2 regions of the Novosphingobium sp. BL-S-20 genome follow, and region 2 is predicted to be linked to the other one. Evidence: predicted binding sites of a transcription regulator. Region 2 holds the regulator's gene; the other holds the start of a gene.
What was found. Region 2 encodes LexA, which represses DNA repair genes until DNA is damaged. Its sites were predicted from a motif close to GTTCCNCNCTTGTTCT; they were not measured.

Region 1: a site for LexA is predicted at 13,831-13,846, ahead of ACZ1II_RS07905 (ImuA family protein). Genes of this name have one in related genera too.

The regions. Positions count from the first base shown of each region.
Region 1 covers NZ_CM145494.1:54,406-69,818, reverse strand. Annotated here, with positions in the region: gene ACZ1II_RS07985 (metallophosphoesterase family protein) at 1-179, shown strand, start outside; gene ACZ1II_RS07980 (GIN domain-containing protein) at 303-1,019, opposite strand; gene ACZ1II_RS07975 (DUF1700 domain-containing protein) at 1,046-1,612, opposite strand; gene ACZ1II_RS07970 (PadR family transcriptional regulator) at 1,602-1,976, opposite strand; gene ACZ1II_RS07965 (thermonuclease family protein) at 2,248-2,904, shown strand; gene rpsI (30S ribosomal protein S9) at 2,987-3,508, opposite strand; gene rplM (50S ribosomal protein L13) at 3,508-3,987, opposite strand; gene ACZ1II_RS07950 (COX15/CtaA family protein) at 4,142-5,230, opposite strand; gene ACZ1II_RS07945 (MerC domain-containing protein) at 5,343-5,714, shown strand; gene thiS (sulfur carrier protein ThiS) at 5,767-5,979, shown strand; gene ACZ1II_RS07935 (thiazole synthase) at 6,037-6,825, shown strand; gene ACZ1II_RS07930 (hypothetical protein) at 7,066-7,593, shown strand; gene ACZ1II_RS07925 (MmcB family DNA repair protein) at 7,633-8,130, opposite strand; tRNA gene ACZ1II_RS07920 (tRNA-Arg) at 8,290-8,366, shown strand; gene ACZ1II_RS07915 (error-prone DNA polymerase) at 8,406-11,666, opposite strand; gene ACZ1II_RS07910 (Y-family DNA polymerase) at 11,663-13,159, opposite strand; gene ACZ1II_RS07905 (ImuA family protein) at 13,083-13,817, opposite strand; gene ACZ1II_RS07900 (TauD/TfdA family dioxygenase) at 14,132-15,226, shown strand; gene fabI (enoyl-ACP reductase FabI) at 15,305-15,413, opposite strand, start outside.
Region 2 covers NZ_CM145494.1:1,902,679-1,918,091, reverse strand. Annotated here, with positions in the region: gene ACZ1II_RS16680 (Hpt domain-containing protein) at 55-357, shown strand; gene ACZ1II_RS16675 (hypothetical protein) at 408-1,628, shown strand; gene ACZ1II_RS16670 (hypothetical protein) at 1,664-2,617, shown strand; gene ACZ1II_RS16665 (sensor histidine kinase) at 2,617-3,993, shown strand; gene ACZ1II_RS16660 (hypothetical protein) at 4,003-4,224, opposite strand; gene ACZ1II_RS16655 (citrate synthase) at 4,433-5,716, opposite strand; gene gltX (glutamate--tRNA ligase) at 5,730-7,184, opposite strand; gene ACZ1II_RS16645 (ComEC/Rec2 family competence protein) at 7,205-9,397, shown strand; gene lexA (transcriptional repressor LexA) at 9,450-10,130, opposite strand; gene ACZ1II_RS16635 (molybdopterin molybdotransferase MoeA) at 10,284-11,498, opposite strand; gene moaC (cyclic pyranopterin monophosphate synthase MoaC) at 11,495-11,968, opposite strand; gene trpC (indole-3-glycerol phosphate synthase TrpC) at 11,965-12,753, opposite strand; gene trpD (anthranilate phosphoribosyltransferase) at 12,774-13,769, opposite strand; gene ACZ1II_RS16615 (anthranilate synthase component II) at 13,772-14,368, opposite strand; gene ACZ1II_RS16610 (phosphodiester glycosidase family protein) at 14,365-15,144, opposite strand; gene trpE (anthranilate synthase component I) at 15,141-15,413, opposite strand, start outside.

The sequences.
Region 1 (15,413 bases), 1.4 Mb from region 2:
TCAACGAGATCACCATCGACGGTGACGAGATCCGGGTGGTCGCCCGCAATCTCGAACATGTGCCGACTGCGGCGATGCAGATCGACCAGGTCCCCGAAAACGCCCTGCCCCCGCGCGAACTTGGTGAGCCGGTCGCGCCCGTTGGCGCGGTACCGCCGGTCGATCCGCCGGTGCATTGACCGAAATCCACTCGGAACAACAAAAAAGGGCCGCACCGTTTCGACGGTGCGGCCCTTTTTTGTTTGGGCTGTCATTTTGGCCGCCTGCGAAAGGATCGCGGCGGCGCCTCGGTTTCCTTCGGTTTACTTGTAGTCGTGGCTGACGTTGCCGATACCGTTGATCTCGGTCTTGAGGCTGGCGGGCTTGCGGACCAGCGTGACATTGCCAATGCCGTTGATCTCGACACGGACATTGCCGCTCGCGCCCAGCGTCAGGTCTCCGGCGCCGTTCACTTCGACCGTGGCGTCCTGAACATCGACCTTGCCGAAATCGAGGCTGCCTGCGCCGTCGGTGGTGACGGCCAGCTTGCGGACCTTGCCGGTGGCGGCCAGGCTGAGTGCGCCGTTGCCGTTCACCGTCAGGCTGTCCTGATCGAGGCCGGTCAGGGTGACGTCACCGGGGGCGTCGAAATCCAGGCCTTCGATCTCGGGCGCCGTGATCCGGACCTTCAGGCCCTTGCGGCCGTGCCAGCTGCCCTTAACGGCCAGACGGCCGTCTTCCCAGGTCAGGCGGTCGACCAGCTTCTGCGGGCCGCTGACGACCATCTCGGCCTTGTCGCCCTTGGTGAAGACGAGCTGCACCGGGACGTCCATGGCCAGGCGGGCGCCGGGCTGGATCGCGAAGTTGCGGGTGATCTGGGGGCTGTCGGCGGCATCGTCATCGCTGCCGAAGGTCCAGTTGATGTCGCCTTCGTTCACGTTGCGGCGGAACTTGTCCCCGCCGACGACCCAGGCTGCGCTGAAGGCGACGATCGTCAGGATCACGCCGCTGGCGAATACGATGAGCAGTTTCCTGAACATCACTTGGTTCCTTTCTCTCGTGCTTTTCAGTCTTGCGAATGCATGGCGGGTTCGAGCACGCGGTAGTGCAGGCGGCCGAACCACATGATGGCGTTGATGATCCAGATGCTGACCAGAGTCAGCAGCGCGGCGATCGCCACGGCGGCGCTCATCGTGCCCAGCCCGCCGAGGATGGCGACTAGCACCCCGCCCGGAAAGCCGCTGAACGGCCCGGCGATCAGGATGAAGCCGCCTGCCAGGAAGGCGATCAGGGTGGCGACGTAGAGGCCGAACATCACGCCCAGAACCGGCAGCACGATGGGCAGCAGGATCAGGATGTCGATGGTGGCCAGGCCCATGAAGGCCAGGATCGCGCTCCAGGCCGAAGACGGCGAGCGGCCGCTTTCCCAGTTACGGAAGCCTGCCTCGAAGCGCAGTTCGCGGGCGAGGCGGCCGGGATCGCCGAGCGCGGCGGCCACTTCCTGTTCGCTGCGGCCTTCGGCGCTACCGGCTTCGAAGTGCTCTTCGTAGTCGGCGACGATTTCGGCGACGATGTCCTGCGGCATGCCTTTGAGGCCGGCCTTCAGGCGACGGATGAACTCGTTACGCGTCATGGCTCGGCTCCTCTGTCTTGGGTGCGGCGTCTGTGGGTACGGCAGCGGCATCGTCGAGCAGACCGTCAACGGCGGCGGTGAACCCGCGCCATTCCTCGACCTGTTCGGCAAGGCGGCTGCGGCCGGTCTCGGTAATGCGGTAGTACTTGCGCGGCGGGCCGGAGGGCGATTCCTCCAGGTAAGTCGCGACGAGGCCGTCCGACTGCATGCGGCGCATGAGCGGGTAGATCGTCCCTTCGCCCATATCGACCGCCGCGGCCATGCGGCTGGCGATCTCGTAGGCGTAACTGTCCCCCCGCGACAGCAGGGCGAGCACGCAAAGACCGAGCACCCCCTTCTTCAGCTGTACTTCGATTTCGGACATCGAATCATCTCCTGCGGATGAGGAGTGTATATAGACAGCTACTGTGTAACGCAAGATACCTTGTGAAAATTGATACAGGGCATGGAAAGATACCTGCTATAGCGAGGTATCTGGCATGAGAGGGCATCGCATCGACGGCTGTCGGCGCCGGAAGCAATTGGCAAGAAATCGTGGTTATGGATGGCCCTGTATGGCCCGCAAGCGGGCGACAAAGCGGACCCTCCGAATGCGAAGTGCTCTCATAGCGGCAACACTGTTTGCATCCGGCCTGGTGGCCCTGCCCTCTCAGGCGCAGGTCTATTCAGGGAACGTCGTCGCCGTCGACGGCGACACGCTGGATATGACCGGCGCGCGAATTCGTCTGTTCGGCATCGATGCGGTGGAAAAGGCGCAGACTTGCGCTCGCGGCGGCATCAATTGGGCTTGCGGCGTGGATGCCGGACAGGCGCTTTCCCGGCTGGTAGCGGACCGGGCCGTGCTCTGCACCCAGCAGGACACCGACGACTATGGCCGGGTCGTGGCGGTTTGCCGGGTCGGCGATGTCGATCTGGGCGAGACGATGGTGCGCATGGGCTATGCCATCGCTCTGCCGCATTTCACGCAGGCCTATGTGAACACAGAAGCCGGTGCACGGGCCCAAAAGGCCGGTATCTGGGGATGGACGTTCGACAAGCCCGGCGACTATCGGGCGGCGCACCCCCTCGACCATGCGTATGCGGCCCAGCCTCGCGATAATGTACAATCGGTCCGCCGCCCGGCGCCAGGTCCGCGTGCGGCCACACCGAGCAGCGGAGTCTACTTCCGCAATTGCCGCGAGGCATGGGCGGCCGGACGGGCGCCGCTTCATGTCGGCCAACCGGGCTACCGCCGGGAAATGGATGGCGATGGAGACGGCGTGGCCTGCGAACCCTTCCGCCGCCGTCGCTGAAGTCGCTTCCCAAGCTGCAACAAAAAAGGGCCGCGGTTTCCCGCGACCCCTTTTCGTAAAGCCGAAGCTCTCGGTAAGCGGATTAGCGCTTCGAGAACTGGAAGCTACGACGTGCCTTGGCACGGCCGTACTTCTTACGCTCGACGACGCGCGGGTCGCGGGTAAGGAAGCCGGCGGCCTTGACCGACGCGCGCAGGGCAGGCTCGTACTTCGAGAGCGCCTGGGCGATACCGTGCTTCACGGCACCGGCCTGGCCCGAGAGACCGCCGCCCTTGACGGTGGCGATCACGTCGTAGGCGCCGTCGCGGCCAGCAACCTGGAAGGGCTGGTTGATGACGAGACGCAGGGTCGGACGTGCGAAGTACACTTCCTGGTCACGGCCGTTGATGATGAACTTGCCGGTGCCGGGCTTAACCCAAACGCGGGCCACGGCGTCCTTGCGGCGGCCGGTGGCGTAAGCGCGGCCGTAGGCGTCGAGCTGCTGCTCGCGCAGGGGCGCGTTCGAAACGACGGGCGTGAAAGCCTCTTCCGAGGTTTCAACGGCGGCGACTTCGCCCAGGTCCTTCAGGTCGGACAGGCTCTGTACGGTTTCGGTATCGGACATTACGCGCCAACCTTGTTCTTGCGGTTCATGGAAGCGACGTCGAGTGCTTCGGGCTGGGTGCCACCGTGCGGGTGCTCGGTGCCTGCATAGAGGTGCAGGGCGCGCATCTGGTCGCGGCCGAGCGGGCCACGGGGGATCATGCGCTCGACAGCCTTTTCAAGCACGCGCTCGGGGAAGCGACCACCGAGGACCTTGTCCGCGGTGACTTCCTTGATGCCGCCGGCATAGCCGGTGTGCTTGTAGTAGGTCTTGTCGCCAAGCTTCTTGCCGGTGAACTTCACCTTCTCGGCGTTGATCACGACGACGTGGTCGCCGCAATCGACGTGCGGGGTGAAGCTCGGCTTGTGCTTGCCGCGCAGGAGGTCTGCGATGACGACCGCGAGACGGCCAACCACCAGACCTTCGGCATCGATCAGATGCCACTTCTTTTCCACCTCGGCCGGCTTGATCGACCGGGTGACCTTCGTAAGCGCCTTCATGGCTGGTCTATCCCTAATGTTCAGGTCGCGAGGCCGAATCGATCGCTTTCACGAATCTCCGGCACCGCGGGAAGGCGGCCAAATCGTCGAAACCGGCCTTCAAGTCAAGCAGACTGCGGGTTTCCAGAGAGGTAAAATAATACCTCAATCCCGCTCACATGCCGAGACCGACCTGATCGCGGCGGCCGAGGCAATGCGCGCCCCAGACCGTCGCGGCGACCAGCAGCGCGCCGCAGAGCTGGTGCGCCACGGCCAGCCAGAGCGCCACGCCCGACCACACGGCGAAGATGCCGAGCAACACCTGAGTGCCGAAAGCCGAATGCACCGCGATCGAGGCAAGGCGGGCATGGCGGGCCTTGAGGCGGCGGCCCATGACCACCAGCACTGCGACCACGGCCCAGGCCCACCAGCGATGGACGAAGTGCGTCAGGAAGGGATCGTTGACGAGCGCATGGAGCGCACCGCCCGCCCATTCCACGCCTTCGGGGAAGAACGTGCCCTGCATCAACGGCCAGGCGTCCATGCTGAACCAGCCCATGCCTGCGACATAGCCCGCGCGCAGGCCCGCGACCATGGCGCCCATGAAGAGCTGGAAGAACAGCATGCCCAGCGCGATGGCGCTGAATCGGGTCAGACGGGCCGGGGCCTGACCGCGTCGCAACTCGCGAAGGTCGAGCGCCGTCCAGACAAGACCACCCAGCGTCGTCAGCGCCACCAGCAAGTGCGCGGCGAGGCGGAAGTGATTCACCCGGTCGGCGGCCTCCGGGGTCAGGCCCGATGAAACCATCCACCAGCCCACCACGCCCTGAAGCCCGCCCAGCGCCAGCAGCGCGATCAGGCGCGGCTTGTAGCCCAGCGGGATCGTGCGCTTGTACCAGAACCACGCCAGCGGCAGCGCGAAAGCCAGACCGATCACACGGGCCAGCAGGCGGTGGACCCATTCCCAGAAGTAGATGAACTTGTATTGCGCCAGGGTCATGCCTGCCGGGCCGTTGACGTCGATGTACTGGGGAATCTGCTTGTAGCGGGCGAACTCGGCCTGCCACTGGGCATCGGTCAGCGGCGGGATCGCGCCGGTCAGCGGCTTCCACTGGGTGATCGATAGCCCGGACTCGGTCAGCCGGGTAATCCCCCCGACCGCGACGATGAGGACGACCAGCGCAGCCACGAACAGCAGCCAGCGAACCATGGGGGCGATATCGTCGGCTGTGCCGAGGATGGGACGACCGTCAGAAACTCTCATGGCGCAAATCCCTGCGAGCTTGCGACGAAATGCGCAAGAGGCGCGTCGATCGAATGTTTCGTCATACGGTCAGGGCTTGATGAATGTTACAACGTCACATACATGGACATCCATGCGTACCGCCATCATCGCGATTCGAAACCGGCTGGACCGGGCAGGTATCCTGCTCAGCGGTCTTTGCGCGATCCATTGCGTGCTTGGTGTGTTCTTCGTCGGCTTCCTGGGCCTTGGCGGTGAAGTCTTGCTTTCGCCGGAAGTTCACCGCGTTGGTCTGGTGCTGGCGCTGGTGGTCGGCGTGGTCTCGCTGGGCTTCGGCGTCATGCGCCATGGCCGCGTCGCGCCGCTGGTGATCGGCGGCCTCGGTCTGGCTCTGATGGCGACGGCAATCGCGGTCGGTCACGGGCTGGCGGAATCGATCCTGACGATTATCGGCGTTGCGCTCGTCGCCTTCGCGCATATCCGGAACCTGCACCGCGCGCATTGAAAAGTGCCGTTTTGGCGCTTTCCAAATCGATTCTCTGCGCTATCTGCGGCCCATGGCTGCTGAACTCTCCCTCACCGTGAACGGCGAACCGCGCCGCGTGGCACCCGGCTCGTCGATCGCCGACCTCGTTGCCGGGATCGGCCTCGATCCCAAGAAGGTCGCCGTCGAGCACAACGGCGAGATCGCCCCGCGCTCGACCCTGGCCGATGTCCCGCTGTCCGATGGCGATGTGCTGGAGATCGTTCACTTCGTCGGCGGCGGCTAAGTTTTTCTGCGCTGTTCGCGCGCGCCCACTTTCCTGAAATGCCCGTTCCCCGAAAGGATGCGAACCTTGACCGATACCGCTGATACCTGGACCGTTGCTGGCCGAACCTTCCGCTCGCGCCTGATCGTGGGCACCGGCAAGTACAAGGATTTCGAGCAGAACGCGGCTGCGGTCGCGGCTTCGGGCGCGGAAATCGTCACTGTCGCGGTACGCCGGGTCAATGTCTCGGACCCCAAGGCGCCGATGCTGACCGACTACATCGATCCGAAGAAGATCACCTACCTGCCCAACACCGCAGGCTGCTTCACCGCCGACGACGCGATCCGCACCTTGCGTCTGGCGCGCGAGGCGGGCGGCTGGGATCTCGTGAAGCTGGAAGTGCTGGGCGAGGCGCGCACGCTCTATCCCGACATGCGCGAGACGCTGAAGGCCACGGAAATCCTCGCGAACGAGGGCTTCCTGCCGATGGTCTACTGCGTGGACGATCCGATCGCCGCGAAGCAGCTTGAGGAAGCCGGTGCCGTGGCGGTCATGCCGCTTGGCGCGCCGATCGGCTCGGGCCTCGGCATCCAGAACAAGGTCACGGTCCGCCTGATCGTGGAAGGGGCCAAGGTTCCCGTGCTGGTTGACGCGGGCGTCGGCACGGCCTCCGAAGCCGCCGTGGCGATGGAACTGGGCTGCGACGGCGTGCTGATGAACACTGCCATCGCCGAGGCGCGCGATCCGATCCGCATGGCCCGCGCGATGAAGCTGGCGGTCGAAGCGGGCCGCGATGCCTACCTCGCCGGACGTATGGCGCAGCGCCGCTATGCCGATCCGTCCAGCCCGCTCGCCGGACTCATCTGAATTTTTGCAGGCCGCGATTTCTTCGGATCGGCCTTCTCCCTGGCGGGAGAGGGCCGATTTCCGCGCAAAAAGTGCGGGAATCGGTATCTTTCAAACTGTCCCGAATTGAAATCCTGCATGAATCTTGCCGGAATTACGGGGGACAAACCTTTGCGCAGTTAAGGCTGTAGCAACCCATGTGGCAGAAATTGGTTTTTGTGACAGGGAGGATAGTCCTTCCGTGTCACGAGGATCAGGACCATGACTCACACGGGAAAGGCCAGCATCACCATCAGCGAACTGCGGGAGTTCGCCAGCTTCACGCCCTGCGAGCAGCGCTACATCCGTCGCAGCCTTGACGTGGGGCTGGGCCGACAGGATGCGCTTGGTCTCTGGGCGCGTGACGGCGCCGAGGCCACCTCGATCCGAAAGCAGTACGAGGCCTATGCCGACCTTACCGCCCTGCGCGACATGCGGCCCGACGAATTCGGCTTCGACGATATCACCGTGTTCATGGGCAAGCTCGTCCATGTCGCCGCCTTCGATCTGGCGCAGGACCGCATCGAATCGTTCTCGGCGTTCCGCTTCCTCTACGAGCGCCTGCTGGGTGGCTGGGCACGGCCCTGGCTGCCGGGGGCTTTCTGCGGGGCCTCGGCGCTGCCCCAGATCCGGCCGGAGCGGCGCAAGATCCTGCTCCACTCGATCAGCGAAGCGGCAGCCACCGCCTCGGGCTGGTCGGAGCGCGAGCCGTCGTTTTATCCGGAATGGATCGAGAAGGAAGTCGCCTGACTTGTACCGCGATCCGGAGTCTCGGCTCCGGATCGCCTCTCAGTTTTCGCTGCCCCATTGCTGGGTCTGAGGATCGCCCAGAGTGACGAGCCGCCGGAGTGACGCGCGGGCGAGGCGCTCGGTCTCGACCTTGCGGCGCGCTGCGGCCAGCTGGCGCAGCGGGGCAGGGCGCAGGATTTCCGCATCGTAACCGTCGGCGACGATCACGCCGCACTGCTCGGGCAGGAACGGCTCGGTTTCCAGCGGCGCGCGGTCCAGCGAGGGCGGCAGGCCCCAGTAGAAGCGGTCGCAATAGTCGAGATAGTCGGTCCACTTGCCGTCGCCCAGCAGGTCCGCCCGTGAAACCTTGATCTCGACGATGATGACGTGGCCCTTGGCATCGATGCCCATGAGGTCCGCCCGCCGCCCGCAGCGCAGCGGCATTTCCGGCAGGCACCAGATGTCGTTGCGGGCAAAGAGCCGCCCGATTCCCCGAGCGACGTCGGCAGCGACGAAGGAAGTGAGCGGCGATGAGAGGGGGGAATCAGCTTCGGCCATGGCAGCATCATAAGAACATATAGGGAACTTTCAAGCCGTGGATGGCGTGGGCTCGTTCGCCTTGGCGATATCCCGAAGAAGGTTTTCCCAAGCCTATGATGCGATGGATGGATTTGGCGCTGGCAACGCCGCTCATGCTCTGCTAGTCGCCCCAGCACTGCACCCGTAGCTCAGCTGGATAGAGCGCTGCCCTCCGAAGGCAGAGGCCACAGGTTCGAATCCTGTCGGGTGCACCATTTTTCTCCCATGATTGAAGTTCCGCAAGGCTTGTCGACTCAATGGAAGTCGCGCGAGCGGGGCAGGATGCGCACGTTTCGCGGATGCTGGGGGCGCACGACCTCGTCTGCGCTGGAGAGTTGCGGCTGGGTCTCGTGGTCTTCGGAGAGGCGGGCGAGTTCCGGCGTGCGGTCGTGGATGCGCTGGGCCATCAGGTGGACGACGCCTTCGGGGCTGCGCTGGACTAGGCCTTCCACCACCATCAGCCGGGCCGCCATCACCGGGCGGCGGTAGATCTCGAACAGCCTTTCCCAGATCACCACGTTGGCGATGGCGCCTTCGTCTTCCAGGGTGACGAAGATCGCCTTGCCTTCGCCCGGTCGCTGGCGGACCAGCACTACGCCCGCGACTTTCACCCGCTTTCCGGCTTTCGCTTTTGCCAGTTCGGCGCAGCTCAGCACACCTTCCGCCGCGAAGTGCGGGCGCAGGAAGTCCATCGGGTGGGCTTTCAGCGAGAGGCGGGTGGTCTGGTAGTCGGCGGCGACTTGTTCCGACAGCGGCATGGCGGGCAGGGCGGCGGGTGGTTCTTCGCCCAGTTCGCGGGCGCGGGCGGCGGCGAAGAGGGGGAGTTCGCCGCTGGGCGTGCGCCGCGCTTCCCAGAGGCCCTCGCGGCGGTCGAGGCCGAGCGAGCGCAGGGCGTCGGCATCGGCCAGCAGGTTGAGCGCGCGCTGCGGCAGCTCGGCGCGGCGGGCGAGGTCTTCGAGATTGGTGTAGGGGCGATGGTCCTTGATTGCCTCGGCCCAGTCCTCGCGGAAACCGTGAATCTGGCGCAGGCCGAGGCGCAGCGCGAGTTGGTCTTTCGCGTTTCGCTCCAGGGTGCAGTCCCATTCGCTGTGGTTCGCGTCGGCGGGACGCACTTCCACCCCGTGCTCCTGCGCGCAGCGGACGATCTGCGCCGGGGCGTAGAAGCCCATGGGTTGCGAATTGAGCAGGGCGGCGGCGAAGACGGCGGGGTAGTGATGCTTGATATAGGCCGAGACCCAGACCAGCCGCGCGAAGGCGAGGGCGTGGCTTTCCGGGAAGCCGTAGCTGCCGAAGCCTTCGATCTGCTTGAAGCAGCGCTCGGCGAATTCCTTGGCATATCCGCGCGCGACCATGCCGCCGACCATCTTGTCGCGGAGGGAGTCGATGGTGCCGACATTGCGGAAAGTCGCCATGGCACGGCGAAGCTGGTTGGCTTCGATATCGGAGAAGTTCGCGGCGGTGATGGCGAGCTTCATTGCCTGTTCCTGAAATAGCGGGACGCCCATGGTTTCACCGAGCACGCTGCGCAGTTCGTTGGGATCGTGGGGGGGAGCCGGAGAAGGAAACTCCGGTTCTTCGATGCCCTGCCGCCGCCGCAGATAGGGATGGACCATGTCGCCCTGAATCGGACCGGGACGCACGATGGCGACCTGAATTACCAGATCGTAGAATTTCACCGGCTTCAACCGAGGCAGCATGTTCATCTGGGCACGGCTCTCGACCTGGAAGACGCCGATGCTGTCGCCCTTCTGAAGCATCTCGTAGACCGCTTTGACGTGGGGAGGGTTGTTCCTGTGATCCTTCTCGTCACCCGGTACCGAGTTCAGCTGGTACTGGCGGCCAATGTGAGTCTCGATCATTTCGAAAGCCTTGCCGATGCAGGTCAGCATGCCGAGCGCCAGAATATCGACTTTCATCAGGCCGATCGTGTCGATGTCGTCCTTGTCCCACTCGATGAAAGTGCGCTCGTCCATGGCCGCGTGATGGATCGGCACGGTCTCGTCGAGCCGGTCCTGAGTCAGCACGAAGCCGCCGACGTGCTGCGAGAGGTGGCGGGGGAATTCCAGAATCGCCTCGGTGAAGCGATTGACCCGCGCGATCGTCGGGTTGTCGGGATCGAGTCCGGCTTCGAGGCAGCGGTTGCGGTCGTATTTCGCGGCGTAGCTGCCCCAGACGGTGCTGGCGAGCCGGGCGGTTACGTCCTCGCTCAGGCCCAGCGCCTTGCCGGTGTCGCGGGCGGCGCTGCGCGAGCGGTAGTGGATCACCGTGGCGGCGATCCCGGCGCGGTCGCGGCCGTAGCGCTTGTAGATGTACTGCATCACCTCCTCGCGCCGTTCGTGCTCGAAATCGACGTCGATGTCCGGCGGTTCCTTGCGCTCGGTGGAGATGAAGCGGGAGAACAGCAGGGTGTGCTTTACCGGATCGACGGCGGTGACGCCGAGCACGAAGCAGACCGCGGAATTGGCCGCCGATCCCCGGCCCTGGCAGAGGATGCCCTGCCCCTGCGCCCACTGGACGATATCGTGGACGGTGAGGAAGTAGGCGGCGTAGCCCTGCTTGCCGATGATCTCCAGTTCCCCGGCGAGCAGTCCGGTCAGCTTGTCGGGAATGCCTTGCGGATAGAGGTTGCTGGCCCGGCTCCAGACCAGCTCGGTCAGCCAGCCCTGCGGGGTGTAGCCGTAGGGGACGGGTTCATGGGGGTAGGTATAGCTGAGGTCGTCGAGCTTGAAGGCGATGCCGTCCATGAAATCCCGGGTGGCGGCGATGGCTTCGGGGGCGGCGGCGAAGAGGCGGGCCATTTCGGCGGCGGGCTTCAGGTGCCGTTCGGCATTGGTGGCGAGGCGGCGACCGGCGGCCTGCACGGTGGTCTTCTCGCGGATCGCGGTCATGACATCGTGGAGGGGGCGCGCTTCCGGCTTGTCGTACTGGGCGTCGTTGATGGCGATCAGCGGAACGCCGGTCATGGCCGCCTGTTCGCGTGAGGCCGCGAGGCGGCGGGCATCGCGGCCCTGTCGCAGCATCGTCGCGCCGAGCCAGACTTTGCCGGGCGCGGCATTCGAGAGTCGGCGCAGGAGGTCGTCGGAAGCCGGGGTGGCGACGATCAGTTGCATGTCCTCCAGGAAGGTGAGCAGGTCGTCGAGGTGCAGCACGCAGTTGCCCTTGGTGGTGCGCAAGTTGCCGGTGGTGAGCAGGCGGGTGAGGCGGCCCCAACCGTAGCGGGTGGTCGGGTAGGCGAGGATTTCCGGGGTATCGTCGGCGAAGACCAGCCGCGCGCCGACCATCAGGCGGAAATCGGGCAGGGTCTCGCCGTCCGCTTCGGCCTTTTCCGCGAGCTTGCGCAGCGCGGCGAGGGCGCGGGCGACGCCGGACACGGTGTTGCGGTCGGCAATGCCGATGCCGGGGTGGCCGAGCCCCATCGCCGTGATCGCCATCTCGCCCGGCGTGCTCGCCCCGCGCAGAAACGAATAGGCGGTCGTCGTCGCGAACTCGACATAAGGAGGCGGCCCCTCGCTCATGCGAAGACGCCGTGGAGATACCAGCGCGGATCGGTCTTCTCGCTGCCATAGAGGCCGTGGCGGAACAGCCAGAAGCGGCAGCCGTCTTCGTCCTCGATCCGGTAGTAGTCGCGCGTCGGGCCGCTGGCCTCGACCGTCTTCCACCAGGGATAGGCGATGCGTTCGGGGCCTTCCTGCCGCACGACCCGGTGCTGCCTGCCCTGCCAGCCGAACCGGCGCGGCGGGCCGTCGGGTACTTCGGCAAGGACGGTTATCGGCTGGGGCGGGTCGAATAGGAACAGCGGGCGCAGGGGCGGCTCGCCCGCTTCCGCCAAGGGCCATGACTCCGGCCGAGACGCGGCGGGCACGAGCCGATCGGCATATTCGGGCAAGTGCTCGTCGCGCGGGGCGAAGCGGTGGAGGCATTCGGCGCCGAAGCGGACTTGCAGGCGGTCGAGCAGGGGGGCGAGGTCGGGCCTGCCGGAACTGTCCTCGTCCAGCCGCTCCTGCCCTTCGGAAAGGTCTTCGTGCAGAGGGACGGAAAGGCGCAGGAGGTCGTAGCCGAAGCCCGGATCGAGCGGGTCGGCGAGCGATTCGATGCGCTCGCGGAACAGCCGGACGACATCGGCGGGGTCGCGCAGCGGCAGGCCGCTGTCGACGGCGAGGCGGGCGACATGACCGTCGGTGCGGAACAGCGAGACTTCGTAGCGCCGCCCGCCGCGTCCGCGCGCGACCAGCAGGTTCCGCGCCTCTCCGGCCAGCCACGCGATCACCCCGAGCAGGGGTTTCACCGTGGCCATCGGCTCGGCGAAGCGCTGCTCGACCCAGATCGGGGGCAGGGTGCGGTGCGGGGTTATACGCCGGTCCTGCTCCTCCAGCAGATGGGCGAGGGCGACCGACATGGCCTTGCCAAAACGGGCGGCCAGCGGCGCGCGGGGGCGGTCGGCGAGCTGGCCTATCGTGCGCAGCCCGGCGCGTTTCAGGGCGAGATGGGCGTCTTCTCCGAGGCCCAGCGCGGCCACCGGCAGTTCGCGCAGGGAACGCTTGCCGAAACGGGCGAGGGCGAGGGCGGCATCCGGGGTTCCGGCACAGGCGGCCAGCGGGTGGAAGCCGAGCCGGGAGAGGCGGCGTGCGAGATCGTCCAGCACGCCGCTTTCGTCCATGGCGAGGCTGTCGAAACATCCGGTGAGGTCCAGCACCAGCGCGTCGTCGCCTTGCGGGGCGACCATCGGGGTATAGCGCTCGCAGGCCTCCACCAGCCGCAGCAGCAGGGCGCGGTCGGCTTCGGGGCGGTGCTCCAGCGCGGCGAGATCGGGTTCCTGCGCGCGGGCGTCGGCCAGCATCATGCCTGCCGCAAGGCCGCGTTTCAGCGCGGCGGGGGAGAGCGCCATGATGCGCTGCGCTCCGCGCTGCTTGGCGATGAGGGCAAAGGCCGCGTCAGGCGGCGCTGCGCCTTCCCGCATCGCCCGTTCGGACGGCAGGAAGGGCAGGACGACCGCGAGGTAGCGGCGCACGGAAGACGCCTTTCTCACGATCCCATTCCAGTTGCAGGTTGAGTCCTTCCCGCCCGCCGCGCTGGCGCAGCAGGGTCACGTCGAACACCGGCCCTCCCGGTGCATCGGCAGGCAGGGGCATCGAGGGGGCGCTGGCCACCTGCCAGCGGCTATGGGCGGCGCTGGGGGCGGGATCGGCGCCGCTGCGCACGATCAGGACCATGGTGCCGCTCTGCTCCGCCGCCAGCGCGAGGCGGCGCGAGGCGGTCAGGTCGAAGGCCGGGGCGCGGCCGTCCACTTCCAGGACCACCGTGGCCGCGCCGCCGTGGCGCACGCAGTCCACGCCCGCGCGCAGCAGGCTCTGGAGGTCGGGCAGGCGCATCAGCACGATCGCGGCGGGGTCGATGCCGAGTTCGGCCAGACCGGGAGCATAAGGGCGCTGCCGGGCCTGCTTGCCCTTGGCGAGTCTCAGCCAGAGCAGTGTCTCCCCTGGCTGTCGCGCCTGCACCGCACAGAGAAGGGCGAGGGCGAGGGGCGGGGCCAGCGCGGCGCTGCCGTCCTGGCCTTGTGCCGCGTAGAATTCATGCACGCCGTCCTGCTGCAAAGGTGCGTCCGGCCAGCCTTCCGGAGAGGTCTGCACGAGGCTCGCGGCCCGTTTGAAGCGACTCGAATCGAACATATGTTCGTTTTATGTTCTATTCTTGTCTCATGCAATCGAGGGATGGAAATCGGTCGGCTGGGAACCGATTGCGACCTATAAATCCCCGTCGCCCCCGCGAAGGCGGGGGCCCCGCTTTTCTTGCGCCATGGAGATAAGAAAGCGGGGTCCCCGCCTGCGCGGGGACGACGGGGTGATGGGGGCGAGGTGGTGCTGTCCTGAAAGGCAAGGACGCAGGAGGGAAAGGTTTCGGGCATCGCTTGCCAAGTCAGCCTGCGCTAATCCGCCTAGGGTCCGGCGCATAGCTACAGACCCAAAAGAAGGACCCACGAAGCATGGCCAGTTCCGCTCCCGCGCCGCTGGAGGCCGTCCCGCCCGTCACTACCGCTGCCGCCTGGCGGGGCGACCGGCTGGTCGGAACCGACGAGTGGATCTACCTGCTTTCCGAGGCGCAGGTCTCCGAGTTGGAGATGCTGGGCGCCCGTTTCCTCGCCGAGAATCCGGACTTGCGCACGGTCACGGCCGAGGAATATCCGCTGGTCGCCTGCGCCGATGCGGTGAAGTCCTGGGGTGAGGATGTCGATTACGGGCGCGGTTTCGTGCTGGTGCGCGGGCTTCGTACCCAGCTCTATTCGGATGCGCTGTCCAATGCGATCTATTACATCCTCGGCCTGCACATGGGCGATCCGATCCGCCAGAACGAGATGGGCGACCTGATCGACCACGTCTACGCCACCAGCGACAAGACCATGGACGATCCCACCGCACTCTCCTCCAAGGTGCGCGACAAGCTGGTCTATCACTCCGACAGTTCGGACATCGTCGCGCTCATGTGCCTGCGTCCGGCCAAGGAGGGGGGCCTCTCCTGCCTCGTCTCCGGTGCGGAGATCTACAACGAGATCCTGCGCCGCCGCCCGGACCTGGCGCCGCTGCTGCTCGAACCGTTCCACTGGGACTGGCGCCGTCAGGACCACAATGCGCCTGCGGACACTTATACCTCGCCGATCGTCAGCCTCGTGGACGGGGTGTTCTCGATGTATGCGGGCTCGCTCTATATCCTCACCGCGCAGGAATACGAGGGCGTGCCCAAGCTGACGCCGGAGCAGATCGAGGTGCTCGAACTCTTCGACACGATCACGTATGAGGAAGGCATGGCCATCGCGATGGATTTCCGTCCCGGCGACATCCAGTGGCTGTCGAACTATGCCGCGCTCCATTCCCGCACCACGTTCTGGGACTGGCCCGAGCCGCAGCGCAAGCGGCACCTCCTGCGCCTCTGGCTGAGCCGCGATGCCGGTCGCCCGGTGGTGGACGGCTTCGGCAAGAACGGCGTGGTGCAGGTCCGTCAGGCCCCGCGCGACGGGCAGGCCGAGCATCCTGACGCGCATTTCGATGTGTTCTCGGTCTCGGTGCCGCGCTTGATGAGTTGAGTGCGGACGCCTTTGCGGCACACAAGAAAAGGGCCGGGAGTTTCCTCCCGGCCCTTTTCGTATTCGGAAAGCCGCCGATCAGCTCAGCGCGATGTCCGGCGCGTCTTCCTGCTTCATGCCGACTAGGTGGTAGCCCGAATCGACATGGTGGACTTCGCCGGTCACGCCTGCGGACAGGTCCGACAGG
Region 2 (15,413 bases):
CGCGGGAGGCGTCGATAAACCCCGGTTTAACCCTTTCCGGATTAAACTGGGGAAATGGCGTATGAAGCAGGTGCCCTCGAAGCGACCCTTGCCGCGGCAGCGGGCGGAGATTCCGTGCTTTTCGCGGAATTGCGCGCTTCCTATCTGGAAAGCGTGACGCGGCAGGTCGATCTGCTGGCGCGGGCGCGCTGCGACGGCAACTGGCATGTTGCGGCGATGCGGCTCAAGGGGCTGGCCGCCAGCTTCCATTCGGCGCAGTTGCTGGCGCTGGCCGAACGCGCGCTCGACAGCGCGCCGGGCGAGCCGACCGTGATCCGCCGCCTTCATGCATATCTTGCAGAGTTTTCCGCCAGCTGATTACCCGCCGAGCTTGGCACCGGGCGGGCCTTTCCCTAAACGGTAGAGCCTTGCTGGAGGTCGTTAAACTGCGCATTGCCTTGCTCGCCATGATGGAGCCTGCCGTGGCGGGCCAGACCCTGCCGCGCGGTTTCCTGCGCATCGGCGGGGCGACGCTGGCGCAGCATCAACTGGGCCTTGCGTTGGCGCTCGATTGCCAGCGGGTCATCTGCCTCGCGCGCGGCCCTTCGCCGGAGATGATCGCGCTCCAGCACATGGCCGAGGACGCCGGGCTGCAATTCTACATCGCCACCGGCGCCCGCCCGCTTTCGGGCTTGGTGACGGCGAACGATGAACTCGTGGTGATCGGAGAGGGGCTCTTCGTCGAGCCTTCCGGGGTTGCGGCGCTGTTCGACGGCAAGGCGCCAGCGGTGCTGGTCCAGCCAGTCGAAGGCGGTCTGGCGGCGGGCTTCGAGCGGATCGACATCAATCGCGCCAGTGCCGGGATCATGCGGATTCCCGGCAATCTGGTGGAGAACCTCCAGGAACTTCCCGGAGACTGCGACGTGCCTTCGGCGCTGACCCGGATCGCCCTGCAATCGGGCGTCGCGATGCGCGAAGTCCCGGCGGACTTGCGCAGCGGCACCGACTGGCGGCTGATTCGCGACGAGAGCGAGGCGCACGGCGTCGAACTCGAATGGCTGCGCGAGCGGTTCGGTGACGGCGAACGCGTTTCGCCGGGCCGGACGATCGCGCGCTACGGTGTACTGACTTTCGGTTCCTCGCTGCTCCACGCCGGTAACGCCAGCAATATCCTGAGCCTCGGCGTTCTTGCGGCACTGGCGATTGCGGGCGGTTTCGCTTGGTTCGGTTTCCTGACCGTCGCCTTTCTTTCGCTATTCGTGGCTGCCGTGCTGGTCGAGGCAAGCCGGTTGCTGCGTCTTGCGGAGCGTCAGGCGCTGGGACAGCTACCCCCGGCGATCCCGCGCGCGGACGCGCTGGGGTGGCTCGTCGATGCCGTGTTCGGGCTTTCGCTGCTCGCCGGAATTCCCCGGCTCGGCGGCGAATCGGTGATCTCCTGGCTGTTCGCGCCGGTCATGCTGATGCTGCTGCTGGCGATGATCCCGCGCTTCGTGACGGGAACGGCGGCCTCGCTCGTCTCCGACCGTGCCACATTGGGACTTCTGCTGGCTTTCGCTGCAGGATTCGGGCAAATTGAGCCGCTGGTGGAGGTTCTGGCGATCACGCTCGTTGTGGTCGGCATGGTTCTTCCGCTACGTCGGAAGGACTAACCGGGGCTTAACCAGATACAGGGTAAACGGGACGGATGATCGACAACGCTGTTCATCCGGCCGACGACCAGACTGCGGAAGCGCTGCTTCGTGCGGATTTGGCGCGCGGCGATGCCATGGCCGATTCGGTGCTGCCGATCCTGCAGTACCTGCTCGCGGCCGAGGACAGTGCGCTCTTCAGTGACGAGATCCTGGCGCGGGTGCGCGGCATGCTGGGCGATCTGGCGCGCGGGATCGTCGAGTGCCTTCATGACGGCGACGCGGCTTCGGTGCAGTTTGCCGAGGACCTCGAAGACCTCACCCGTACTTTCATGGCCGATGCCCTGCTGCTTTCGCATGTCCACGCGATGGCGCTGGAATGGCAGATGACCGAGCGGTTGCAGGCACGGCTCGCGCTCGATCCGGTGGTATCGCCGTTGATCCAGGCCATGCTGGCCTCGGCCGAGGGGCAGATGCACGGACTGGCGGTTAGTTGGCTGGCGGCGCAGGCGCGTTGGTGTCAGGCCCAGCGCCGGATGAGTCTGCCGCTGACCGAACTGCCCGGCGATCTGCTGCACCGGGTCCTGCTGGCGGTTAAGGCGTTTCTGACCGGGCGGGCGGACCTGGCCGAACGTCTTGCGCTGCTCGAAGCGGACATTCGCCGCAGTTACGATGAAGGCGCTACCCGGCTCGGACTGTCGGCACGATTGCTGACGGCGCTCGGCGGGGCTTTCCACGTCGCACTGTCGGTGGCCCATGCCGGGGCGGCGCTGTTCTTCACGGCGCTGGCGGCCGGTTCCGGGTTGCGGCGTGAGGCCGCCGTGCTGGCCACGCACGAAGCGCAACTGGCGCGTCTGGCGCTGGCCTTGCGCGCGGCGGGCCTCAAAGCTGCCGATATCGAGAAGCAATTCCTCGCCATTCACCCGGAGGCGATGCTGCCCGAAGGGTTCGAGAGGCTGGGGGTCGATCTTGCCGCCTCGATTCTGGCCAGCGGACGGCAGGGCGGCTGATGCTGATGGAAGGCACCATTCTGGCCCGTGCCGTCAGTGATGCGCAGGACCGCCTGCTGGAGGCGGACGAGCCGCTCGCCGGGCTTCAGGAGCGCTGCGGAGGCGATCTTCCCGGCACGATCGCGATACCCGAACTGCTCGAACTCGTGCGCAAGGCACGCCGCTACGGCTTCCGTCTGGCACGCGCGGTCACCGCGCACGATGGGGGCGATGTCATCACCGCCTGGGTCGAAGTCGAACCGCAGGGTTTGAATGACGGTTGCCAGATCGTCGTCCGCAACTGGCAGACCGCGCCCGCGCCGGTCGAGGACGCGGCTTCGGTGGAACGCCGCCGGACGATGATCGATCGCCACCTTGCCGAACTGAGCGCGCAGCTCGATGCCGATCAGCGGGTGCTGGCAGTGCTGACCGACAGCGCGGAGCTTTTAGAGGCAGCTGCAGCCATGCAGGGCGGCTTCGGCCGTCTCTGGACCGAATTCCTGCCGCCGGAGAATGTTGCGCATCAGCAGCCCTTGCATTGGCGCCTGCTCGACGGTGCGCCGGTGACAGTACCGGGATCGCGGCGGTCCTGGCGGGTCTCGCTGATACCGCATATGCGCCCCGGTTTCGATCCGGCGGGTTTCGAACTGCTGCTGGTCTCGGATACGCCTGCGGCTCCCGTTTCGGCGGCGCACGAGCCGATGGAGCCTTTGCTGCGGCGCAGTCTCGTCGGTCACGATCTCGCGCCGGTGCTGCGTCAGCCGATTGCGCGGATCATCGCCAATGCCGAGACCATCCGCACCCGGCTCGCTGGGCCGCTGCCCGATGCCTATGCCGAGTATGCGGGCGAGATCGCGGGCGCGGGCAAGTTGCTGCTGGGGCTGCTGGAGGACCTGGCCGACCTCGAGGTCGTCGAGACCGAGGGTTTCAGCACCGCGCCGGACAATGTGGACCTGTCGGAACTGGCGCGGCAGGCGGCGGGCATCCTGAACGTGCGCGCACAGGAAAAAGGCATCGTCATCGAGGCGCCGCATGTCGCGGAGACGCTTCCCGCCGTGGCCGAGTATCGCCGTGTGCTTCAGGTCCTGCTCAATCTCATCGGCAATGCCATCCGCTATTCGCCGGAGCATTCGCAGATATGGATCAGGCTCGAAGCGCTCGAAGACCGTGCGCGGGTGATCGTGGCGGATCAGGGACCGGGCCTTTCCGAAGACCAGCAGGGCAAGATATTCGACAAGTTCGAGCGGCTCGGCCGTAGCGGCGACGGCGGTTCGGGGCTGGGGCTTTATATCTCGCGCAGTCTTGCCCGCGCGATGGGCGGGGAGCTGCTCGTCGACAGCGCACCGGGGCAGGGTGCCCGTTTCATTCTGGAAGTTCCGGCCGATCCCGAGGCCTGATTTCCTGCCTCAAAGATGATTGTTGTTGGTCTCGTTCCAGCGCCGGGCGAGCCAGAGCAGGATCGCGCCGACCGCTGCCATCACCGCGCCGCGGATCGCCCATCCGCGATCGTCGAGCATCAGGCTGCCGCTCGGCCAGGACAGGATGCCGGTGCCCTGAGCGACCCATAGCAGCCCCACGGCAATTCCCAGCACGCCCACGAAAACGGCAAGAAGTCTGAGGAACAGCATCCAGGTTTCCCCCTTGCGAAACAAGGCAAGGATAGGAAGCGCTTGCGGCGAGATTGTGGCGACGGCGCAGCCTTCCTGTCCTGTCCCTGTCATACACCTTCCGGCGGGGGAGAGGTAAGCGGCAATTTCGCGCGCGATGGGCCAAAAAGAAAGGCCCCCGCTTTCGCGAGGGCCTTCTTTACCGAACGGGTTTCGGCGAACCGTGCGATCAGCGCTGGCCGACCGGGACGTAGTCGCGCTGCGTCGGGCCGGTGTAGAGCTGACGCGGGCGGCCGATCTTCTGGCCGGGATCCGAGATCATTTCGTTCCACTGCGCGACCCAGCCCACGGTGCGGGCAAGGGCGAAGAGCGCGGTGAACATCGTGGTCGGGAAGCCGATGGCCGAGAGGATGATGCCCGAGTAGAAGTCGACGTTCGGGAACAGCTTCTTCTCTGCGAAGTACGGATCGCTGAGGGCGATTTCCTCGAGGCGCAGGGCGGTCTCGAAGAGCGGGTCGGTGACCTTGAGCGCGTCGAACACTTCGCGGACGGTCTTCTGCATGACCGTGGCGCGCGGATCGTAGTTCTTGTAGACGCGGTGACCGAAGCCCATCAGGCGGAACGGATCGTTCTTGTCCTTCGCGCGATCGATGTAGTGCTGGATCTTGTCCGGCGTACCGATTTCCTTGAGCATGTTGAGCGCGGCTTCGTTCGCGCCGCCGTGGGCAGGGCCCCAGAGGCAGGCGATACCGGCCGCGATGCATGCGAACGGATTGGCGCCCGAGGAACCGGCAAGACGCACGGTCGAGGTCGAGGCGTTCTGTTCGTGGTCGGCATGGAGGATGAAGATGCGGTCCATCGCCTTTTCGACGGCGGGGATCACTTCATATTCTTCCGCCGGCACGCCGAAGGTCATGCGCAGGAAGTTGCCGGTGTAGCTCAGCTTGTTGTCCGGGTAGAGGAAAGGCTGGCCGACCGAGTACTTGTAAGCGGCAGCGGCGATCGTCGGCATCTTGGCGATGAGGCGATGCGAGCTGATCTTGCGGTGCTCGGGGTCCGAAATGTCGGTCGAGTCGTGGTAGAACGCCGAGAGCGCGCCGACCACGCCGCACATGATCGCCATCGGATGGGCGTCACGGCGGAAGCCGCGGTAGAAGTTCGCCAGCTGCTCGTGGAGCATCGTGTGGCGCGTGATGGTGTTCTCGAACGTCGCCAGCTCTTCCGCGTTCGGCAGTTCGCCGTTGAGCAGCAGGTAGCTGGTTTCCATGAACGACGAGTTCTCGGCCAGCTGGCCGATCGGGTAGCCGCGGTGGAGCAGTACGCCTTCGTCGCCGTCGATGTAGGTCAGCGCGGATTCGCAGCTCGCCGTCGACGTGAAGCCGGGATCGTACGTGAACTTGCCCGTCTGGGCATAGAGCTTGCGGATATCGATGACATCCGGGCCGACACTGCCCTTGAGCACGGGATAGTCGAATTCCGTGCCACCAGCATTCAGTTTGACCTGATCACCCACCAGTTCTTACTCCTTATATGTGTGTCCCGGCAGCGGCGTCCGCCTGCGCGCCAATGCGTGCGAGGCTTTCGTCCCGGCCGAGCAGAACCAATACGTCGAAAATACCCGGAGAGGTCGTCTGACCAGTCAGGGCCGCCCGCAAGGGTTGCGCGAGCTTGCCGAGGCCCAATCCCAAGTCCTCGGCCATTGCCTTCAGGTTGGCTTCCAGTGCCTCCAGCGCCCAGTCGGGCTCGCCGGAAAGACGCTCATGGATGGCGGCGAGGCGCCCCCGCGCCTCGTCCGTCAGCAGCGCCTGCGCCTTCTCGCTGAACGCGAGCGGACGCTTGGCAAACAGGAAGGCCGCGCCTTCTGCAAGTTCGTTGAGGTCCTTTGCGCGGACCTTCAGCACCGGCATCGCCTGCGTGAGCAGGGCGAAGTCGGGGTTATCATATCCGGCCTGTATCAGGCGCGGTGCGACCAGTTCCGCGAGGCGGGCATCGTCCGCCTCGCGCAAGTAGTGGCCGTTGAGATTTTGCAGCTTCGCGAGGTCGAAGCGCGAGGGCGACTTGCCGACGTCGGCCATGTCGAACCACTCGATCGCCTTTTCGCGGCTGATGAATTCCTCGTCGCCGTGGCCCCAGCCGAGGCGCAGCAGATAGTTGAACAGCGCTTCCGGCAGTACCCCCATCTCGTCGCGATAGGCATCTACGCCCAGCGCGCCGTGGCGCTTCGACAGCTTGGCGCCGTCCGAACCGTGGATCAGCGGCACGTGGCCGTAAGTCGGCACTTCCCAGCCCATGCCGTGGATGACCACGAGCTGGCGGAAGGCGTTGTTGAGATGGTCGTCGCCGCGCAGGACGTGGGTCACGCCCATATCGTTGTCGTCGACCACCACGGCCAGCATGTAGGTCGGCGTGCCGTCCGAGCGCAGGATGACGAAGTCGTCGATTTCCTCGTTCTTTACGGTCACTTCGCCCTGAACGAGATCGTTGATGGTGGTCTCGCCGTCGCGCGGCGCCTTGACGCGCACGACGTAAGTGCGGTCCGTCGGCCACGTCGAGGGATCGGCATCGCGCCATTCGCTGTCGATGCGGAACGGGCGGCGCTCGTCCTGGGCCTTCTGGCGGCGCTCGGCCAGTTCCTCGGGCGTGAGGTAGCAGCGATAGGCATGGCCGTTAGCCAACAGCGCGGCGGCCACTTCGGCGTGACGGTCCGAACGGGCGAACTGGAACACGGCGGGTTCGTCGCCGTCGAGGCCGAGCCAGGTCAGGCCGTCGAAGATCGCCTCGATCGCCGGTTCGGTCGAGCGGGCGCGATCGGTGTCCTCGATGCGAAGCAGGTACTTGCCGCCGTGATGACGGGCGAACAGCCAGTTGAAGAGAGCAGTACGGGCGCCGCCGATATGGAGATAACCCGTAGGCGAGGGGGCAAAGCGCGTGACGACGGTCTTGCCTGCCGTCGATCCGCTCGATGCGCTGCCGCTTGCCATTATTATAACCTTCCTGTCCTATGCGCGCCATGGCCAGCCAAGCCGCCACGACGGTTGATCTAGAGCATCCGGATGTCGCCGGAGCCGCTGCAATGCAGCATCGCCCATGGATCAGCCAGAGCCACTTGTCGAGCAGTTTGGCCGGTGTCGAGTGTTTTCTTTCGAACTGCGGTTTCGCTAGAGGACCGTGGCTTGCCGTAGCCTTCGGAAGCGGCGCAACTGCGTGGTTTTCGCTGCCTTCCCGAGAGAGTTGGGCGGGGCTTTGCGTAGTATGCGTCGCGATTGCGATATTCGCACTTTACTGGCGTTCCGGCCTGCTGCGCTACCCGTATATCCGGCAGGCGATCTTGTCGCTTTCGTTGCTGACAATGGCTGGATGCCTTGGTGTGTGGCTGCGCTCCGAAATGATCGGTGCTCCGCCGATTTCGCGCCTGCTGTCGGGCACCTTCACGGGGACCGTAATCGGACAGGAAGAGCAGCCTGCGCTGGAGCGTGATCGGCTGACCTTGGCGATGCGCGAACCGGGGACCGGACGGGCGATCAAGGTGCGGGTGAACGTGCCGGTGCGGTTTCGCGAAAGGGTGCCGGAAACCGGGGCGGTGATCCGCTTTCGCGGGCGGCTTGCACCACCGGCCTCACCAATGTTTCCGGGGGGTTACGATTTCGCACGGTCGGCGTGGTTCGCCGGAATCGCGGCAACGGGGCAGGTGACGGCGCCAATCGAACTCGTTTCCGCGGCCCGTGGCGGCGACTGGCTGGGCAACGCGCGCAACGGGTTGTCCCGTCATATAACCGGGCGATTGGCCGGATCGACGGGGGGAATCGCGGCGGCACTGACCACGGGAGACATGGGCGCGATATCCGGAAACGATGCGCAGGCGATGCGAGATGCGGGGCTTGCGCATCTGCTTTCGATCAGCGGGCTTCATGTGAGTGCCGTGATCGGCGGGGTCTATCTTCTCGCGCTTCGGCTGCTGGCGCTTTCACCGGCTCTTGCCTTGCGCGTTCGGCTGCCGATTCTTGCTGCCGGTTTCGGGGCCTTGGCGGGGATCGGCTATACCTTGCTCAGCGGTTCGCAAGTGCCGACGGTGCGCTCGTGCCTTGGCGCCTTGTTCGTGCTGGCGGCACTGGCGATGGGGCGGGAGGCGTTGTCGATGCGCTTGCTGGCCGTGGCGGCTTTCATCGTGCTGCTGGTCTGGCCCGAGTCGATCGTCGGGCCCAGCTTCCAGATGAGTTTCGCAGCGGTCATGGTCCTCGTTGCGCTCGGCAATGCCGAACCGATGAAGCGGTGGCTCGCTCCGCGCGAAGAAGCTCTACCTTCGAAGGCCCTGCGTCACGTCATGTTGCTGCTGGTCATGGGCATCGCGATCGAAATGGCGCTCCTGCCGATCGGTCTTTACCATTTCCATCGTGCGGGCATTTACGGATCGTTCGCCAATGTTCTGGCTATCCCGCTGACAACCCTGGTTATCATGCCCTTGGTCGCGCTGGCGCTGCTTCTGGATGTGATGGGAGCAGGCGGGCCGGCATGGTGGCTCGCGGATCATGCGATCGAGGGATTGCTGGCGATCGCCCGTTTCATTGCGGATAGCCCCGGTTCCGTACGGGTCCTGCCGACGATGAGCGGGTGGCATTTCCTGCTGTTCGTGGCGGGAGGACTGTGGCTCGGACTTTGGGCAGGACGGGTTCGCTTGTTGGGGCTGGTGCCTATCCTTATCGGATTTCTGGGCCTGATGACGATTCAGGCGCCGGATCTGGTGGTTTCAGGCGATGGTCGCCATGTCGGATGGATCGATCCGGACAGTCGGCGTCTCGTGATGCTGCGTAACAGTTCGAGCGATTATGCGCTGGACAACATGATGGAGGCGGCAGGAAGGCGTGAACTTCCCGAAGTCGTTTCGGCAGCTCCGCGAGCCAGATGCAACAGCGACTTCTGCGCCGTAGCAATGCGAACCTGGCGTGCGCGGTATCAGGTCCTTATTGCCAAAGGGCGCTTGATGGTGCCCGAAGATCAACTCGCAAGGGCTTGCAGGCAATCCGACGTCGTCATTGCCGACCGCCGGCTTCCGGACAGTTGCCGACCGAAGTGGCTGAAGGCCGATCGCGCCCTACTGGATCGCAGTGGCGGCGTGGCCATCGATCTGGATCGTCGCAGGATCACGACCGTTGCCGACACTCAAGGCGATCATGGCTGGTGGCGCGGCCGCAAGTAGATATCTTCGGGCAGGTTGGCTTCGATGAACCGAAGGGGAATTCCCCTCCGGTTCAGTGATAGCGGCGCAGAAGTCCTGCAAGCTTGCCCTGAACTTCCACTTCGTCCTGACCGTAGATTTGCGGTTCGTAAGCGGCATTGGCGGGATCGAGCCGAAGCATCCCGCCCTCGCGGCGGAGATACTTGAGCGTCGCTTCCTCGCCCCGGATCAGCGCGACGATGATTTCGCCATCGCGTGCGGTATTGGTGCGCTTCACGAGGGCGAAATCGCCGTCGAGAATGCCTGCATCGATCATGGAGTCGCCGGAAACTTCCAGCGCGTAATGCTCACCGGAGCCGAGCAGGGCGGCCGGGACCGGAAGCAAGGAATGGCCCTCCAGCGCCTCGATCGGCACGCCCGCTGCAATGCGGCCATGGAGCGGAATTTCGATCACGTCGTTGGCCGGTGTCGGAACCTTCGGAGCGCGAGCCGGAGCCTCTTCCGCCGCCGGAACGCTGCGGGCAGGTTTGGTCGTCGTATCCTCAGGCTGGCGCAGGACTTCGAGTGCGCGGGCGCGGTTGGGCAGGCGGCGAATGAAGCCGCGCTCTTCCAGGGCCGAGATCAGGCGATGAACGCCCGACTTCGACTTGAGGTCGAGCGCTTCCTTCATTTCCTCGAAGCTGGGTGAGATGCCGCTTTCTTCGAGCCGGACCTGGATGAACCGGAGCAATTCATGCTGCTTGCGCGTCAACATCTGCTTTGCCTCATATGTTCTGCGGCCCTTGGCCCGGCCGGATAGTGCTGCGTCGCCAGGTGATCCTTGAAGGAACAGATCTGAACCGATCTGCTGCCTAGAGAACTTTTCTGCGAACAATGAGGGAACAATTATGCAACGAACAGGGTATAGTCAAGCAATACCGCCATTCTGGAGCAAGAACATCCGAACCATGTCGCCCGCATCGGCCGCTTCGGCATGAGCGGGGCGGTCGATCAGGACGTTGCTGGCGGCCAGCGAGGAAAGCGCGCCGCTGTCCTGTAGCGAGAGGGCCTGCACGGTTTCCCCGTCCCATACCCCGCGCAGGAATTCCCGCCGCGCTCCGCCGGTCTTCAAGGGGGCGGAAAGTTTCGCTGCAATGCTTCGCGGCAGAGGCTCTGCGGCACCGAGGAGTGCGCGCAGGACCGGCAGAACGAAAAGATAGGCCGTTACCATGCTCGACACGGGATTTCCCGGTAGCCCGATCACGAGTTGCCTGCGCTCGCCATGATGGCGCGTTGCAATCAGCAGCGGCTTGCCCGGCTTGATCGCGACGCGCCAGAAATCGATTTCGGCTCCCCAGGCTTCCAGGGCGGGACGCAGAAGATCGTGATCGCCGACCGAGGCTCCGCCGCTGGTCACGATCACATCGGCGTCGGCGGCAGCGTCGAAAGCCGCGACAAGGGCGTCGAGATCGTCCGGGATAGGTCCATTCCGCTTCGCATCGACGGGCAGGCTGCGCACGAGCGCGGAAAGCATCGCGCCGTTGCTGGCCGGGATCTGATGATCGGCGCAGCAATCCGGTTCGGCGGCCAGTTCGTCGCCGCTGTCGATCACCGCGATTCGCGGAATGCGGTGGACGGGAAGGTGCTTGTGGCCTGCCGCCACCGCCAGGCCGATCTGGGCCGGTCCGATCAGCGTACCTTGCGCCAGGAGCAGGCCGCCATCGGTGAAATCCATGCCGCGCGGGCGGATATGCTTGTCGCCCGGGTGTGGCGGCGTGCCGGTGAGGACGAGGTCGTCGCCCTGCCGGGTCAGGTCTTCCTGGAGAATGACGGCGCCGGCGTCAGCGGGAAGCAGTGCCCCCGTCGAAATGCGAACCGCTTTTCCTGGTGCGAGAGTTCCGTCAAACGGGTGCCCGGCCGCGCTTTCACCGATGACCTGCCATGGCCCGGCGAGGTCGCCAAGGGTGACGGCATAGCCGTCCATCGCCGAGATATCCGCCATGGGCTGGCTGCGCCGGGCAAACATCGGGGCGGCGAGGTATCGGCCAAGCGTGCCTTCCACGTCGACATGCTCGACAGACAATGGCTCCACCAGGGCCAGCAAGCGCGCCTGCGCTTCTTCCAGCGGCAGCGGCGGGATCATCCGGCTTTCCAGTGACCCGACTTGCCGCCGAACTTCTCGATGAGCCGGATATCCCCGATGACCATGCCCTTGTCGAGTGCCTTGGCCATGTCGTAGATTGTCACGAGTGCGACGGAAATGGCTGTAATCGCTTCCATTTCCACGCCGGTCTTGCCGGTGAGCGATACGGTTGCAGTGGCCGTCAGGGCTTCTTCTTCGAAGGCGAAATCGAGGTTCACGGCGTCGAGCACCAGCGGGTGGCACATGGGGATGAGGTCGGCTGTCTTCTTCGCCGCCATGATGCCCGCGATCCTCGCGGTTCCGAGCACGTCACCCTTCGGCGCATTCCCGGTGCGGATGGCTTCCAGCGCTGCTGCCGTCATTGCGATACGGCCCGAGGCTACCGCGACGCGGCGGGTTTCCGCTTTCGCGCCTACGTCCACCATGCGGGCATTGCCCTGATCGTCGATGTGGGTGAGGGACTTGCTCATCCCAGCAGGAGGGCGCGGGTGGCGGCCTCGACATCGGCTTCGCGCATCAGGCTCTCGCCGACAAGGAACGTGCGCGCGCCGCAGGCAGAGAGGCGCTGGAGGTCGGCATGGCCGTTGATCCCGCTCTCGCTGACCAGCAGCGTGCCTTCGGGGGCCAACGGGGCGAGCTGTTCGGTAATGCCGATATCGGTGACGAAGCGCTTCAGATCGCGATTGTTCACGCCGATAAGCCTCGACTTTAGGCGGCTTGCGCGTTCCATCTCGGCTTCGTTGTGAACTTCGACGAGGCAATCCATGCCGCGTTCGTGGGCAGCGGCTTCGAGTTCGGCCATGAGGCCGTCATCGAGCGCGGCGACGATGATGAGGATCGCGTCGGCGCCGATCGCGCGGGCTTCGGCGACCTGCCAGGGATCGACCATGAAGTCCTTGCGGATGACCGGCAGCGACACCGCGGCGCGCGCTTCGACGAGGAAGTCCTCGTGGCCCTGGAAGTAGGGCGCATCGGTCAGGATCGACAGGCAGGCGGCGCCGCCGCGCTCATAGGCGACTGCGTGCTCGGCAGGACGGAAATCGGGACGGATCAGGCCCTTGGAGGGCGAGGCCTTCTTGATTTCGGCGATCAGCGCAAAGCCGGTTTCCGCCTTGGTGCGCAGGGCGGCTTCAAAGCCGCGCGGGGCGGTCTGCGCGGCGGCGCGGGCGTCGAGGTCGCTGATCGTCGCGAAGCCCTTGCGGGTTTCGACTTCCGCGCGCTTGGTCTGGCAGATCTCGGTAAGCTTGTCGGACATCGGTACCTCGAAAACGCGGCTCAGGCCTTGAGCGCGGAAATCCAGCAATTCAGCAGGGCATTGGCGAGGCCCTTGTCGATGGCCTCGGCGGCTTCCTCGACGCCTTCGCGCCAGGTTTCGACTTCGCCCGCGACGATCAGCGCGCCGGCGGCATTGAGCAGCACGGCGTCGCGATAGGCGCCTTCCTCGCCGAGGAGCAGGCGGCGCAGCGCCTCGGCATTGTAGGCCGCATCGCCGCCGCGAATGGCGCCGACTTGCGAAACCGGCAGGCCGACATCCTTGGGCGAGACACGGCGCATGGCCAGTTCGCCATGCTTGATCTCGGCCACTTCGTTGCCGCCCGCGAGGCTCAGTTCGTCCAGGCCTTCGTCGCCGGAAATGACGAAGGAGTGCTCGCTGCCGAGGTGCATCAGCGCTTCGGCATAGATCGGCACATAGGCGGGGCGGGCGATGCCGACGAGCTGGCGGCGGACATTGGCGGGATTGGCCAGCGGCCCCATGAGGTTGAAGATCGTGCGGCGGCCGATCGCCTTGCGGATCGGCATGATCCGCCCCATCGCCGGGTGATGGCGGGCGGCGAAGAGGAAGCAGATGCCGAGGTCGTTCAGCGTTTCCTCGGCGGTCTCGGCGGCGCGATCGAGGTTCAGGCCAAGCGCTTCGAGGGTGTCGGCGGCTCCGGCCTTCGAGCTGGCGGCGCGGTTGCCGTGCTTGGCGACGGGCACGCCGCAGGCGGCGACGACCAGCGACACGGCGGTCGAGACGTTGAGCGTGTGATGCCCGTCGCCGCCGGTACCGCAGACGTCGATGGCGTTCGCGGGGGCGTGGATCGGGATCATGCGGCTGCGCATGGCGCGGGCCGCTCCGGCGATCTCGCTGGCGGTCTCGCCGCGCTCGGTGAGGGCGATCAGGAAGCGGACGATGGCGTCGTCATCGACTTTGCCGTCGAGGATTGCACCGAAGGCCTCTTCGGCCTCGGCTTCGCCGATGGGATGCAGCGGGTCGGGAAGGCTGGTCACGGTCACGCCGCGATCCGTGCCGGAAGCTGCGCGTCGATGCCGCAGAGCCTCAGGTAGTTGGCCAGCATTGCATGACCGTGCTCGGTAGCGATGCTTTCCGGGTGAAACTGCACGCCGTGGATCGGCAGCGTGGCATGGCGGAAGCCCATGACATGGCCGTCGTCCGAGCGGGCATTGACCTTCAGCGTCTCGGGAATGTCCTCGACGATCAGCGAGTGATAGCGGGTGGCGGTGAAGGGCGAAGGGATGCCCTGGAACACGCCGGTATCGTCATGCGTGACCGGCGAGGTCTTGCCGTGCATCAGCCCGCCGCGCACGACTTTGCCGCCGAAGTACTGGCCGATCGACTGGTGGCCGAGGCAGACGCCGAGCAGCGGCTTGCCACTGTCCGCCGCCGCGCCCACAAGGTCGAGGCTGATGCCTGCCTCGTTAGGCGTGCAGGGGCCGGGCGAGAGCAGGAAGCCCTGCGCGCCGCTTTCGATGGCCTGGACGGCGGTGAGGGCGTCGTTGCGCACCACTTCGACTTCGGCGCCCAGTTCCATCACGTAGTGGACCAGGTTCCAGGTGAAGCTGTCGTAATTGTCGATGACGAGGATCATGGTCTGCCTTTCGTCGCTTTCTCGACGACGATCAAGGGGCCGAGCGGCGGTCCGCCGTCCACGCGCCCGTGCTCCGGGTCCCAGAGCGAGGATACGCTGCCGTCGAGGAACAGCGCATCGGGGCAATCGAGCTTGTCCCGCAGCAGGCGGGCGAGCTTGCCGAACGAGACCGGCTCGTCCGAAATCACGAAGTGGGCGCGGCCCTTGTGGTCGACGCCGACGGCATTGCGCAGTTTTTTCGACTCGCCGTCCGCATCGATCTTCGGGTGGAGCTTGCCGCCGATCACCAGCATCGGGCCGGACTGGGTGCCGAAGTCCGGACGGTTTGAGACGGTCTTCGCGAAGTCCTGCGTTGTCCGCACGGCCCATCGGCCTTTCGCATCGCCGTAGAACACGCCGTTGGGCTGGAGGTGGAAGTTGCCCCAGCCTTCGTTGGTGTTGAGCTTGTGGCCGCGCTGCCCTTCCTCGACATAATAGCCGATCGGCTGTCCCTTGTCGTCGAACATGCCGCCGTTCATCGCGAAGGCGACGGCGTGGTTGCCCGAGGGGCGGCTCGCGGCGAGTTCGGAGAGGCTGCGATAGGGCGCGCCGCCTTTCGGCCCGAGCACCATGTGAATCGTGTGGCGCGCGGGATCGGCGGTGCAATGGGTGAAGGACACGCCTTCGAACGTCGCGCCCACGCAGGCGGGCGGGGGCGGCGCGGCGGCCTCCTGCTTGGCGTCACCCGAAGAGCAGGCGGCGAGAAGCAGCAGGGCCGCGGCGGGGCCCCGCGTCACTGGCCGAAGCCCGGCTCCCCGGCGACGCGCACGGCCTCGCGGGCGGCGGCGAAGAGTGCGCCGGACTTGGCCTCGCATTCGCGCTGTTCGTAGGCGGGGACGCTGTCGGCGACGATGCCTGCCCCGGCCTGGACATGGAGCACGCCGTCCTTGAGCACGCCGGTGCGCAGCACGATGCACGAGTCCACCGAGCCGTCGGGCGCGAAATAGCCGACGCCGCCCGCATAGGCGCCGCGCGTCTCGGGCTCGAGTTCGGCGATGATCTCGCA